DNA from 2 places in the Aquabacterium olei genome. Region 2 is predicted to be linked to the other one. Evidence: predicted binding sites of a transcription regulator. Region 2 holds the regulator's gene; the other holds the start of a gene.
The links. The regulator FliA, encoded in region 2, starts transcription of late flagellar genes. The targets are predictions, from matches to a motif close to CTAAAGTTTNNNNNNNNNNNGCCGNTA.
Positions count from the first base shown of each region.

Region 1: DEH84_RS13415 (flagellin N-terminal helical domain-containing protein) is a predicted target of FliA. The motif match lies at 1,004-1,030, and genes of this name have one in related genera.

Region 1 covers NZ_CP029210.1:2,990,507-2,995,500, forward strand. Annotated here, with positions in the region: gene DEH84_RS13410 (glycosyltransferase family 2 protein) at 1-943, shown strand, start outside; gene DEH84_RS13415 (flagellin N-terminal helical domain-containing protein) at 1,211-2,212, shown strand; gene DEH84_RS13420 (flagellin N-terminal helical domain-containing protein) at 2,457-3,416, shown strand; gene fliD (flagellar filament capping protein FliD) at 3,524-4,994, shown strand, end outside.
Region 2 covers NZ_CP029210.1:1,107,368-1,112,361, reverse strand. Annotated here, with positions in the region: gene DEH84_RS04920 (methyl-accepting chemotaxis protein) at 1-1,049, opposite strand, end outside; gene DEH84_RS04915 (methyl-accepting chemotaxis protein) at 1,218-2,588, opposite strand; gene DEH84_RS04910 (RNA polymerase sigma factor FliA) at 2,634-3,347, opposite strand; gene DEH84_RS04905 (MinD/ParA family ATP-binding protein) at 3,363-4,205, opposite strand; gene flhF (flagellar biosynthesis GTPase FlhF) at 4,236-4,994, opposite strand, start outside.

The sequences.
Region 1 (4,994 bases), 1.9 Mb from region 2:
GGCAGGCGCCGAAGTGCACCATTTCCAGTGGGTGGACGACTTCTCCGCGGCGCGCAATGCCGCACTGGCGCACAGTCAGGCTGACTGGAACATCGTGGTCGATGCCGATGAGTGGCTGGACAGCGGCGGCGAGGCCCTGGCCGGACTGCGACAACAGCATCCAGATTTCGTGGGGGCGCTGTTTGTGAACAGTTCGTTCGACACCTCGACTTCAGGGGTGTCGGCCCATGCGGGCAGCTGGATCTCCCGGGTGCTGCCACGCGGCATCCAGTATGAGGGTCTCATCCATGAACAACCACGTCATGCCCTGCCCGTTGTCCGCCTGCCAGTCACGCTGGGCCACGATGGCTATGAACGCGCTGCGATGGACCACAAAGGGAACCGCAATGCCCTGATTCTTCAGCGTGCGTTGCAGAGCGAGCCGGACAACGCCTACCTGCTGTATCAGGCTGGCAAGGACCACGAGGTCCACGATCGGTTCGAGGCCGCCCACGCTGCCTATGTGCAGGCCTGGGCACGCTGCGATCCCGGCGCACCCTGGCGGCACGATCTGTTGATTCGGCATCTCTTCGTGATGAAGCAGGTGGGCGCACTGGCCGATGCCCTGGCCCTCGCTGAACAGGAAATGCCCTACTGGATGCACTCGGCCGACTTCTTCTTCACCCTGGGGGATCTGTTGCTGAGCCAGGCCGTTGCGGCGCCCAGCGAGGCGTCGGTCATCCTGCCGGTGATCGAGTCCAGCTGGCAGCGCTGTCTGGAACTTGGAGACACACTGGACCTCGAGGGCAGCGTCGCGGGACGCGGTTCCCATCTGGCGGCGCACAACCTGATGGTCTTCCATGAGAGCCTGGGACAGGCAGAACCTGCGGCGTATTACCGGGATCTGGCGGAACGCCTGAAATCGACCAACGCGGTCTCAAGTCACTCCAGTGGGCGCCGATAAGGTTTCTTCGTCTTGCACGAAGTCGACGAACAGAAGCCGCAAATAGCGCGAAAAAAGTCACTCAAGTAGTGGCTGCAGCGGTCGAAAACTGAATCAACGGTGCTTGACACAGCATCGCGGTCCGGTTAGCCGACCCACCCTCGACGCCCATGGCTTCACAGGTGCACAGGTTGACTAGCGTCGGGCAAGGCGGGTGTCACAACCCACCACAAAGCCAAACCTTACGGCGCAGTCGCCGGTCGTTATTGCAGCTTCAGGAGTTTCACCATGCCGCAAACCATCAACACCAACATCGTTTCGCTCAACGCCCAGCGCAACATGGGCTCCGCCCAGGCTTCTCTGGCCACCTCAATGCAGCGCCTGTCGTCGGGTCTGCGCGTGAACTCGGCCAAGGACGATGCCGCCGGCCTGGCCATCGCCGAGCGCATGAGCTCTCAAGTGCGCGGCATGAACGTCGCTGTGCGCAACGCCAACGACGGCATCTCGCTGGCTCAGACCGCTGAAGGCGCGCTGGGCAAGATCGGCGACAACCTGCAGCGCATGCGTGAACTGGCCGTGCAATCGCGTAACGCGACCAACAGCACCGGCGACCGGGCAAACCTGCAGAAGGAATTCGTGGAACTGCAAAAGGAAATCGACAGAACCCTGAACGGCACCAAGTTCAACGGCAAGAAGCTGTTCACTTCGGAGGGTGCAGATCTGGCCTTCCAGGTGGGCGCAAACACCACCGCAGAAGACCGCATCACCGTCGCAGGTGCCAACTTGTCCGGCGGCACTGCAGGCGCAGCCACAAGCAAGACGGACGCAACGACGCTGTCCGACGCGTATGACGATGCCACGACCGACGCCGCTCGGGACACCGCCGCGCAAGCCATCATGGCGACGATCACGTCCGGCACAGGCTCCACAGCTGGTCAATGGACTGCATCTGCCGGCATCGGCATCGCCTCGAAGGATTCCGCTGGCACAGACGTGACCGACGTAGGCGGTGGTATCGACGCTGCGATCGACGTGATCGACAAGGCCCTGGACATCGTCAACGACAAGCGCGCATCCTTCGGGGCAGCCCAGAACCGCTTCGAGGCCGTCATCTCGAACCTGAACGTCAACATCGAGAACCAGTCTGCCGCCAAGGGCCGCATCATGGACGCCGACTTCGCAACTGAAACCGCCAACCTGTCGCGCTCGCAGATCCTGCAGCAGGCCGGCAACGCGATGATCGCCCAGGCCAATCAGTTGCCTCAGCAGGTTCTGTCGCTGCTGCGCTGATCGACAACTAGGCCGGCCTGGCCGGCTTTTTTTCATGCCGCGAGAAGCCGCACACCGAAGCACCGGTGCGCGGCTTCTCTCTTTTCATTAAGGGCACTTTCGCCCTGCTTTTCACGGGAGTCCCGGGGGCCATTCGACCGAATACTTGTGCTCAACAGGTCGCCACAACGTCATTGCGTTTTCAGGCCTGCGTAGGCTGACCGATCGGGTGATCGGACGTCATGAACATTTGTAGGAGTGCATCATGCCCCAGACGATCAATACCAACATCGTGTCGCTCAACGCACAGCGCAACCTGAACTCTTCTCAGAACTCGCTGGCCATCTCCATGCAACGCCTTTCCTCGGGCATGCGAGTCAACTCGGCCAAGGACGACGCCGCCGGCATGGCCATCGCCGAACGCATGAACAGCCAGATTCGTGGAATGAACGTAGCTGTGCGCAATGCCAACGACGCCATCTCGATGTCGCAGACCGCGGAAGGGGCGCTCGGCAAGATCGGCGACAACCTCCAGCGCATGCGCGAACTGGCTGTGCAATCACGCAACGCCACGAACAGCACGGGTGACCGAGCCAACCTTCAAAAGGAGTTCCTGGCGCTTCAGGCTGAGATCAGCCGCACGATCAATGGCACCTCGTTCAATGGAAAAAAGCTGTTCGACGGCACCAGCGGCACCCTTGACTTCCAGATAGGCGCAGGCACGACAAACGACGACCGCATCAGCATTGATGCAGTGGATCTGTATGGCGCAGGGGCAACCGATGCCAACAAGGCAGATGCATCATCCACCGTCGCCGCCACCCGTGCGGCTCTGGCCGATGGAGCGGTGCTGCAGACCGCGGTGTTGAGTTATGGGGACGATGCACAGGGCATTTCGATCGGTGGCGTTCGAGACGATGGAACGACTGCGATCGACGGCACAGACATCGACGCCGCCATCAACGTCATCGACGAAGCACTTACTCGAATTAACGATAACCGCGCAAGCTTTGGCGCAGCGCAGAATCGATTTGAAGCGGTCATTGCCAACCTGCAGGTCAACGTCGAGAACCAGTCCGCCGCCCGCGGCCGCATCATGGATGCCGACTTCGCCGCCGAAACCGCGAACCTGTCACGCGCCCAGATCCTGCAGCAAGCCGGCAATGCCATGGTGGCCCAGGCCAACCAGCTCCCGCAACAGGTGCTGAAGCTGCTGCAAGGCTGATCAGCGTCCCGCCGCTTCGCTCAAGTTCAGCGATCCGCAGCCGACAACTTCCTGAGCAGCACCGCCGCCGCGCGGTGCACCTCGTCCGTCTCTGAAGGATCACCGCCATGGCGACCACCTCTTCCATCTCGGGCTCTGCGGGCACCTTGTCCTCGCTTGGCGTGGGCAGCGGCCTGGACGCGGAAGGAATCGTCACAAAGCTGGTGGCGCTGGAGCGGCAACCGATCACGCGCCTGCAGGAGCAGGTGTCGAAGATCCAGACCAAGATCTCGGCCTACAGCCAGGTGAAGTCGCTGGTCTCCGGCTTCCAGGATGCGACCCAGAAACTGCTCGATCCGGGCTTCTGGAACAGCATGAAAGCCACCTCGTCGGACACGTCGGTGCTGTCCGTTTCCACCAGCACTGGCGCGGCCAGCGGCAATTACAACGTGGTGGTCGCGCGCCTGGCCTCGTCGCAGTCCATCGTCAGCAAAGAGGCGGTGAAATCCGGCACGTCGACCGCGTTGAACGCCAGCGGCAAGCTCACGATAGAGCTAGGCACCTGGTCGTCCTCAACTCCACCAACCTTTGCGGTCACAACAGCGGCTGACGGCACAACGCCGACACCAGTAAGCGTCGAGGTCGAACCCGGCGACTCGCTGGAGAAGATCCGCGACAAGATCAACAGCGCCAAGGCTGGCGTCACTGCCTCGATCGTCAAGGACGCGAACGGGGCTCGCCTTGTGATGAGTGGCACCCAGACAGGCGAGGCCAACGGCTTTCGCATCACAGCAGGAGCGCCTTCTGCAACGCCGGAAGGTGCTGCTTCCAGCTTTGTGGCCGGACTGGCCTACGACCCGGAACAGAGCACGAGCGGCACCACCCTGACGCAGGCTGCGGGAAACGCACAGGCCACCATCAACGGGGTGGACGTCACCTCGGCATCCAATACCTTCTCCGAGGTGCTGACCGGCGTAAGCCTGACGGTCAGCAAGGTCAGCACATCGCCCGTGCAAGTGGCGGTCGCACAAGACAACGAGACGCTGACAAAGGCTTTCAATGACTTCGCCAGCGCCTACAACAGTTTGTCGAGCTACTTGAAGACCAACACCAAGTACGACGAGTCCAGCAAAAAGGGCGGCACGCTGCAAGGCGACAGCATGGCCGTGTCCGTGCTCAACCAGCTGCGTGCGCGGTTGGGCAGCAGCAACACCGCCAGCAGCGCGTTCGGAACCCTCAGTTCTGTCGGGTTGCAAATGAGTACAAGCGGCACGCTCACCGTCAACGCCACCAAGCTCAATGCAGCCCTCGGCAACCTGACCGAACTGAAGAAGTTCTTCACCAACGAAGGCACCGAAGGCGGCACGAACGTAGGCCTGGCCAATACGCTCCGGACGGTGACGCGCAGCATGCTGGACACCGATGGCCCGATCAGCACCCGCACGGCAGGCTTGCAGACCACCATCAAGAACAACGAGAAGCAGCAGGAGCGCCTGGACGACCGCGCGGCACTCTATGAAAAACGCTTGCGGGCGCAGTACACCGCGCTGGACAAGGCCATGGCTTCCATCACCCAGCAAAGCGGCTACGTGACCCAGG
Region 2 (4,994 bases):
TCACCGGCCACGACCGCAAAGCCGCGCCCCTGCTCACCCGCGCGGGCGGCCTCCACCGCCGCGTTCAGCGCGAGGATGTTGGTCTGAAAGGCGATGCCATCGATGACGCCGATGATGTCGGTGATCTTGCGGCTCGCCTGCTGGATGCCGGTCATGGTGTCGACCACCTGGTGCACCGCATCGCCGCCCTGCCCCGCCACGCGCGAGGCGCTGCCGGCCAGGGTATTGGCCTCGTGGGCATGGTCGGTGGTCTGCTTGATGGTGGCCGCAATCTGCTCGACGGAGGAGGCCGTCTCGGCGATGCTGGCCGCGGCCTGTTCGGTGCGTGCGCTCAGGGCCTGGTTGCCGGCCGCGATCTCGCCCGTGGCCTGCTGAATGGCCTGGGCCGCGACACGCACCTCGCTCACGGCGTCTTCGATGTGACGCAATGCGGCGAACATCTTGGCCGTGACCGGGCTGGCGGGTGTTTCGTGGGCCACCGAGAGGTCGACGGTTCCATCTTCACCCTGGATGCGCTCGGCCACGTTCATCAGCTGCTCGGCCACGCGGAAATCGGCCCGCGCCCGCGCAGCCAGGAACAGCAGGATGGCCGATTCGGCCACCACGTACAGCGCGTGCTCGACCACGCGCATGAAGCTGGGCTCGGTGAAGCAGATCGGCCCCCAGCCCCAGGCCTGGAACTGGTTGAAGCTCAGGTGATGGACGGCGATGGCACCGGCCCCGAGGACCACGGGCATCGACCGCCGGTACACCACCAGCACGGCCATGAACGCGAACACGGCGAAGTGGGCCTCGTTGTGGCCCCGGGATGTGTGGATGAGCAGCGCCACCATGGCCATGCCGAGCACCGGCAGCACGCACTGGCTGAGCGCCTGGCCATTGGAGGCGCGGGACACCCCCAGGCCGGCAAGCAGGATGAGCAGGCCGACCGTGAAGGTCAGCGCCAGCCCCCCGTAGGACACGGTGTAGGCGAGCGCCCCGAGCCAGGTGACGCCGATGGCTACCAGCACGACGGCGTCAGAGCCGCGATACCAAGGGGATGCAGGCAACGAGGAGACAGAAGCGGGCAAGCGTGTAGACATGATGAGGCCCTCTTCCGAAAGGGACGACGGCCTCATGTATTTCGGACAAACCCGCACCAACTTGAGTGAATATGCAACATTTTGAGACGTTGCCCAAGCTCATCCGACGTGTCACGCTCCAGTCCGGAGCAGTGATCAGAACCGGTAGGCGAGGCGCAGGCCACCCCAGTGTCGCCCTTGCACCACGATGGGTGCGGCCGCCTCTTTCAGCAGCACGAACTGACCACCGCCCATGTCCCGGCGGTAGGTCTGCAGCAGGAAGGGGCGCTGGTTGCGCGCCGAAGCCAGACCGGTGCGGTCGTTGAAGACGCGACGCCACCGGCTGTGCGCGGTGTTCCAGGCGACATCCCCGGGGCGCTGCGGATGGCAGTAGGCGCGGTTGTGGGTCGAGATGTAGCCGTTGCGGTCGGCCGCAATGCAGAACACCACGCCGGGCAGCGTGTTCAGCACGGGCTCCTGCACCTCGGGGAAGAGCTCGTCGGTCAGGCGGTTGAAGCGCGTGAGGTGCTGAGCCGGGGCGCTGCCGGCGACCGGCTTGTAAGCCTCGTCGAACAGGTCGGCCAGGGTCACCCGCCCGGCGGCCACGGCCGCTTCGAGCGCCTGGCTGATGCGGGCGGCGGTCTGCTGGGCCAGGTCGATGTAGGGGGAGTCGGCCGTGCGCACGCCGCACGAGGCAAGGTGGTCCATCAGCCGCTCGGACACGCCGAGCACGCTCTCGCTGCGGCGCACGGCCACGTCGAGCACGTCGCGCGTCTGGCGGACCTCGCCTTCCATCACGCCCACCTGCTCGGTGATGCCGCTCGAGAGGCTGCGGCTGGCGTCAGCCGCACCGTTGATGCGTTGCACGCCCTGCTCCACGGCCTGCAGCGCGTGGTGGAAGCGCACGCGGCCATCGCTGGTGCGGGCATCGGCTGCGGCCGAGTCACTCAGGTCGCTGGCCAGCGACTGGATGCGCTGATCCAGTTGCGACACCGTGCTCATGATGGCCTTCGAGATGGATTCGACCTGCGTGGAGAGGTCCTTGACGGCATCGGCCACGACCGAGAAGCCGGCCCCGGCCTCGCCCGCGCGCTTGGCCTCGACGGAGGCATTGAAGGCCACCAGTCGGGTCTGCAGGGCCACCTGGGTGATCTGCCGGGCCGCATCGGAAACCTGATGCAGGGTGTCGACCACACCGGCCACCTCGCGACCGACGTGGGCCACGCTCTCGCGTGCCTGCTGCATCGCGCCCTGGCTGCCGTGCGTCTCGACGCTGATCTGGTCCTGCGAGCGGACGATGTCCTGCAACTGCCGCAGCAGGTGTGTCAGGGTTTCGGACTGACGGCGCGCAACAGCGGCCGTGTCTTCGAGTGTGCCGCGCAACTCGGCGGCTTCGCGACCGAGGCCGCTGGTGTCTTGCTGCAGCGTCTGGGCAAGAGCATGAACCTCACTGCCAGGCCCTTGAGTCGGCTCGACAGACGCAGGCTCGACGGAGGCAACGGGCTTGCGACGGAAGGACATCAGCATGGGGCACCTTGGAAAGAGGGCAGGCGGGAGGGGATAAAAGACGCCTTACCACTCGCGCAATTTGACCCTCAACCGCGCGATCGACTGACTGTGCAGTTGGCAAACCCGTGATTCGGTCACGCCCAGCACCGCGGCGATTTCCTTCAGGTTCATGTCCTGCTCGTAGTACATGCTCATGACGTACTGCTCGCGCTCGGGCAGGAGCTTGATGGCCTCGACCAGGGCGTGGCGCATCCGGTGATCCTGCAGCAGACTCAGCGGGTCATTGCCCTCGTCGGCCACGTGGCGGTCCAGGTAGTCGTTGTCGCCGTCCTCGCCGCTCATGTCCTCGAGGTAGATGAGCTGCGTGCCGCGGACCTTGCCGAGCATCTCCTGGTAGTCGCCCAGGTCCATGCCCATTTCCTTGGCGATCTCGCTTTCCTGCGGCGCGCGGCCCAGGCGCTGCTCCAGCCGGTGGACGGCGGACTCGATGTCGCGTTGCTGCTTGCGGGTGCCTCGGCTGAGCCAGTCGGCGCCGCGCAACTCGTCGAGCATGGCACCGCGGATACGCTGGGTGGCAAAGGTCTCGAACTGCACGCCCTGCCCGGCATCGAAGCGGTTGAGGGCATCGGTCAGGCCGATCATGCCCACCTGGATCAGGTCGTCGATCTCGACGTTGGCGGGCAGCTTGGCAATCATCTGATGCGCCAGACGACGCACGAGCGGGCTGTACTGACGGAGCATCGAGTCGAGGTCGAGTCGTCCTTTGGCGGTGTACATGCGGGCTCCGTGTTTTCAGTTGATCGCGGGGGTGGCGCACGTTGGCAGCGCAGCCCCGGGGGACATCAGGTGGTCGAATGCGGCGTCGCTGAGCGCGTGCTGAAGGGCACCGCGCAGCAGGGTGGCCGCCAGTTCCTGAAGACGGCCGGTGGGCTCGACTTCGGCCGGTTCATTGGCATCCAGGCGCACCGTGCTGCGCTGCGCCATGCCGAGGAAGGCATCGGCGCACTGCGACAGGCGGTGCGCGATCTCGTCGGCCAGCGGCGATGACTCGGGGGCGCACACCAGCAGATCGTAGGTGGGCCACCCGCCGCGCTGCCCCAGCAGCTTCACGGCGGCGTAGGCATCGCGCAGGCTCTCGGCCCGATCACGGCTGTAGACGAGGGGCACGACGTGCTGGCCGCGGGCCCGCTCGGCAAACAGGCGCACGGTTTCGCTGGCCGTGGCGTGCACAAGGATGACGTCGGCCTGCGGCGCGGCTTCCGCCAGGGCGTCGAGCAGGGTGGCGCATGAGCCCTTGGCATCGACATGGCGCAGCGGCAGGCCGCGTGCGGGCATGTAGCTCACGAGATCAGACAGGCGCTCGATGCCCTCGGCCAGGTCGAAGGCCACCAGTTCGCCGGGCTCTCGGGCCTGCGGGCTGGCATCGACCACCAGCGTGTGCAGACCGAAGCCGGTGTAGGCGCTGCACAGCCGCTCCAGCACCTTGCCACCGCAGCCCGCGGTGGGGTTGGCCACCACCGGCACGAGGCGCACCACGCGCGATGCAAACATCCGGCGCAGGCCCTGGGCCTGGTCGACGTGATGCAGTCGCCCCTGGTCAGGCTTGCGTTCCGGTTGGCGTGCGTTGCGCATCATGGGGGGTCGCAGAATCGGGGGAACAGGGAATCAAACGGAACGCTGGGTGGCCACGGGCTCGGCTGCCGGCGAGGTCGAGAACACCAGGCTCACTTCGGCCGGATCCAGGCGGTAGGCCGGGTTCAGGCTTGCGCGCAGTGCCCGGTGCACCAGCGCCTGCGACGACAGACGATGCCAATCTTCAGGCACGCGCTGGCCGTTGGCCACGCCCAGCACCCGCAGTTTGTGACGGATTAACGCATCCAGGGCCGGACCGAGCTTCACGGCCTCATCCAGCTTCGACAGCACGATGCCGGCACAGGCCGAGGCCTGGTAGGCCACCAGCGTGTCCTCGATGGCGTCGCCCTGCGTGGCGGCGTTGATCACCAGCAGCTTCTTGATGCTGGGGTGCGACAGCATGTCGAGCAGTTCCTTGGCGCGGCTGTCGCGCTGGGCCATGCCGGCGGTGTCGATCAGGATCAGCTTCTTGCTGGACAGCAGGTCGAGCAGGTCTTCGAGCGCCGCGCGATCGTGGGCCATGTGCACGGGCACGCCCAGGATGCGGCCATAGGCGCGCAGCTGCTCGTGGGCACCGACCCGGTAGGCGTCCAGCGTGATGAGGCCCAGGTTGGAGGCGCCGTGCTTGGCGGCGAACATGGCGGCCAGCTTGGCGGTGGAGGTGGTCTTGCCGACGCCGGTGGCGCCGACGAGGGCAAACACGCCGCCGCGGTCTTCGATGGCCGGCTCGGCGTCGGCGGTGTGCAGGTTGCGCTGCAGCACCTGGGTGGCCCAGCTCAGTTCATCGGCCTG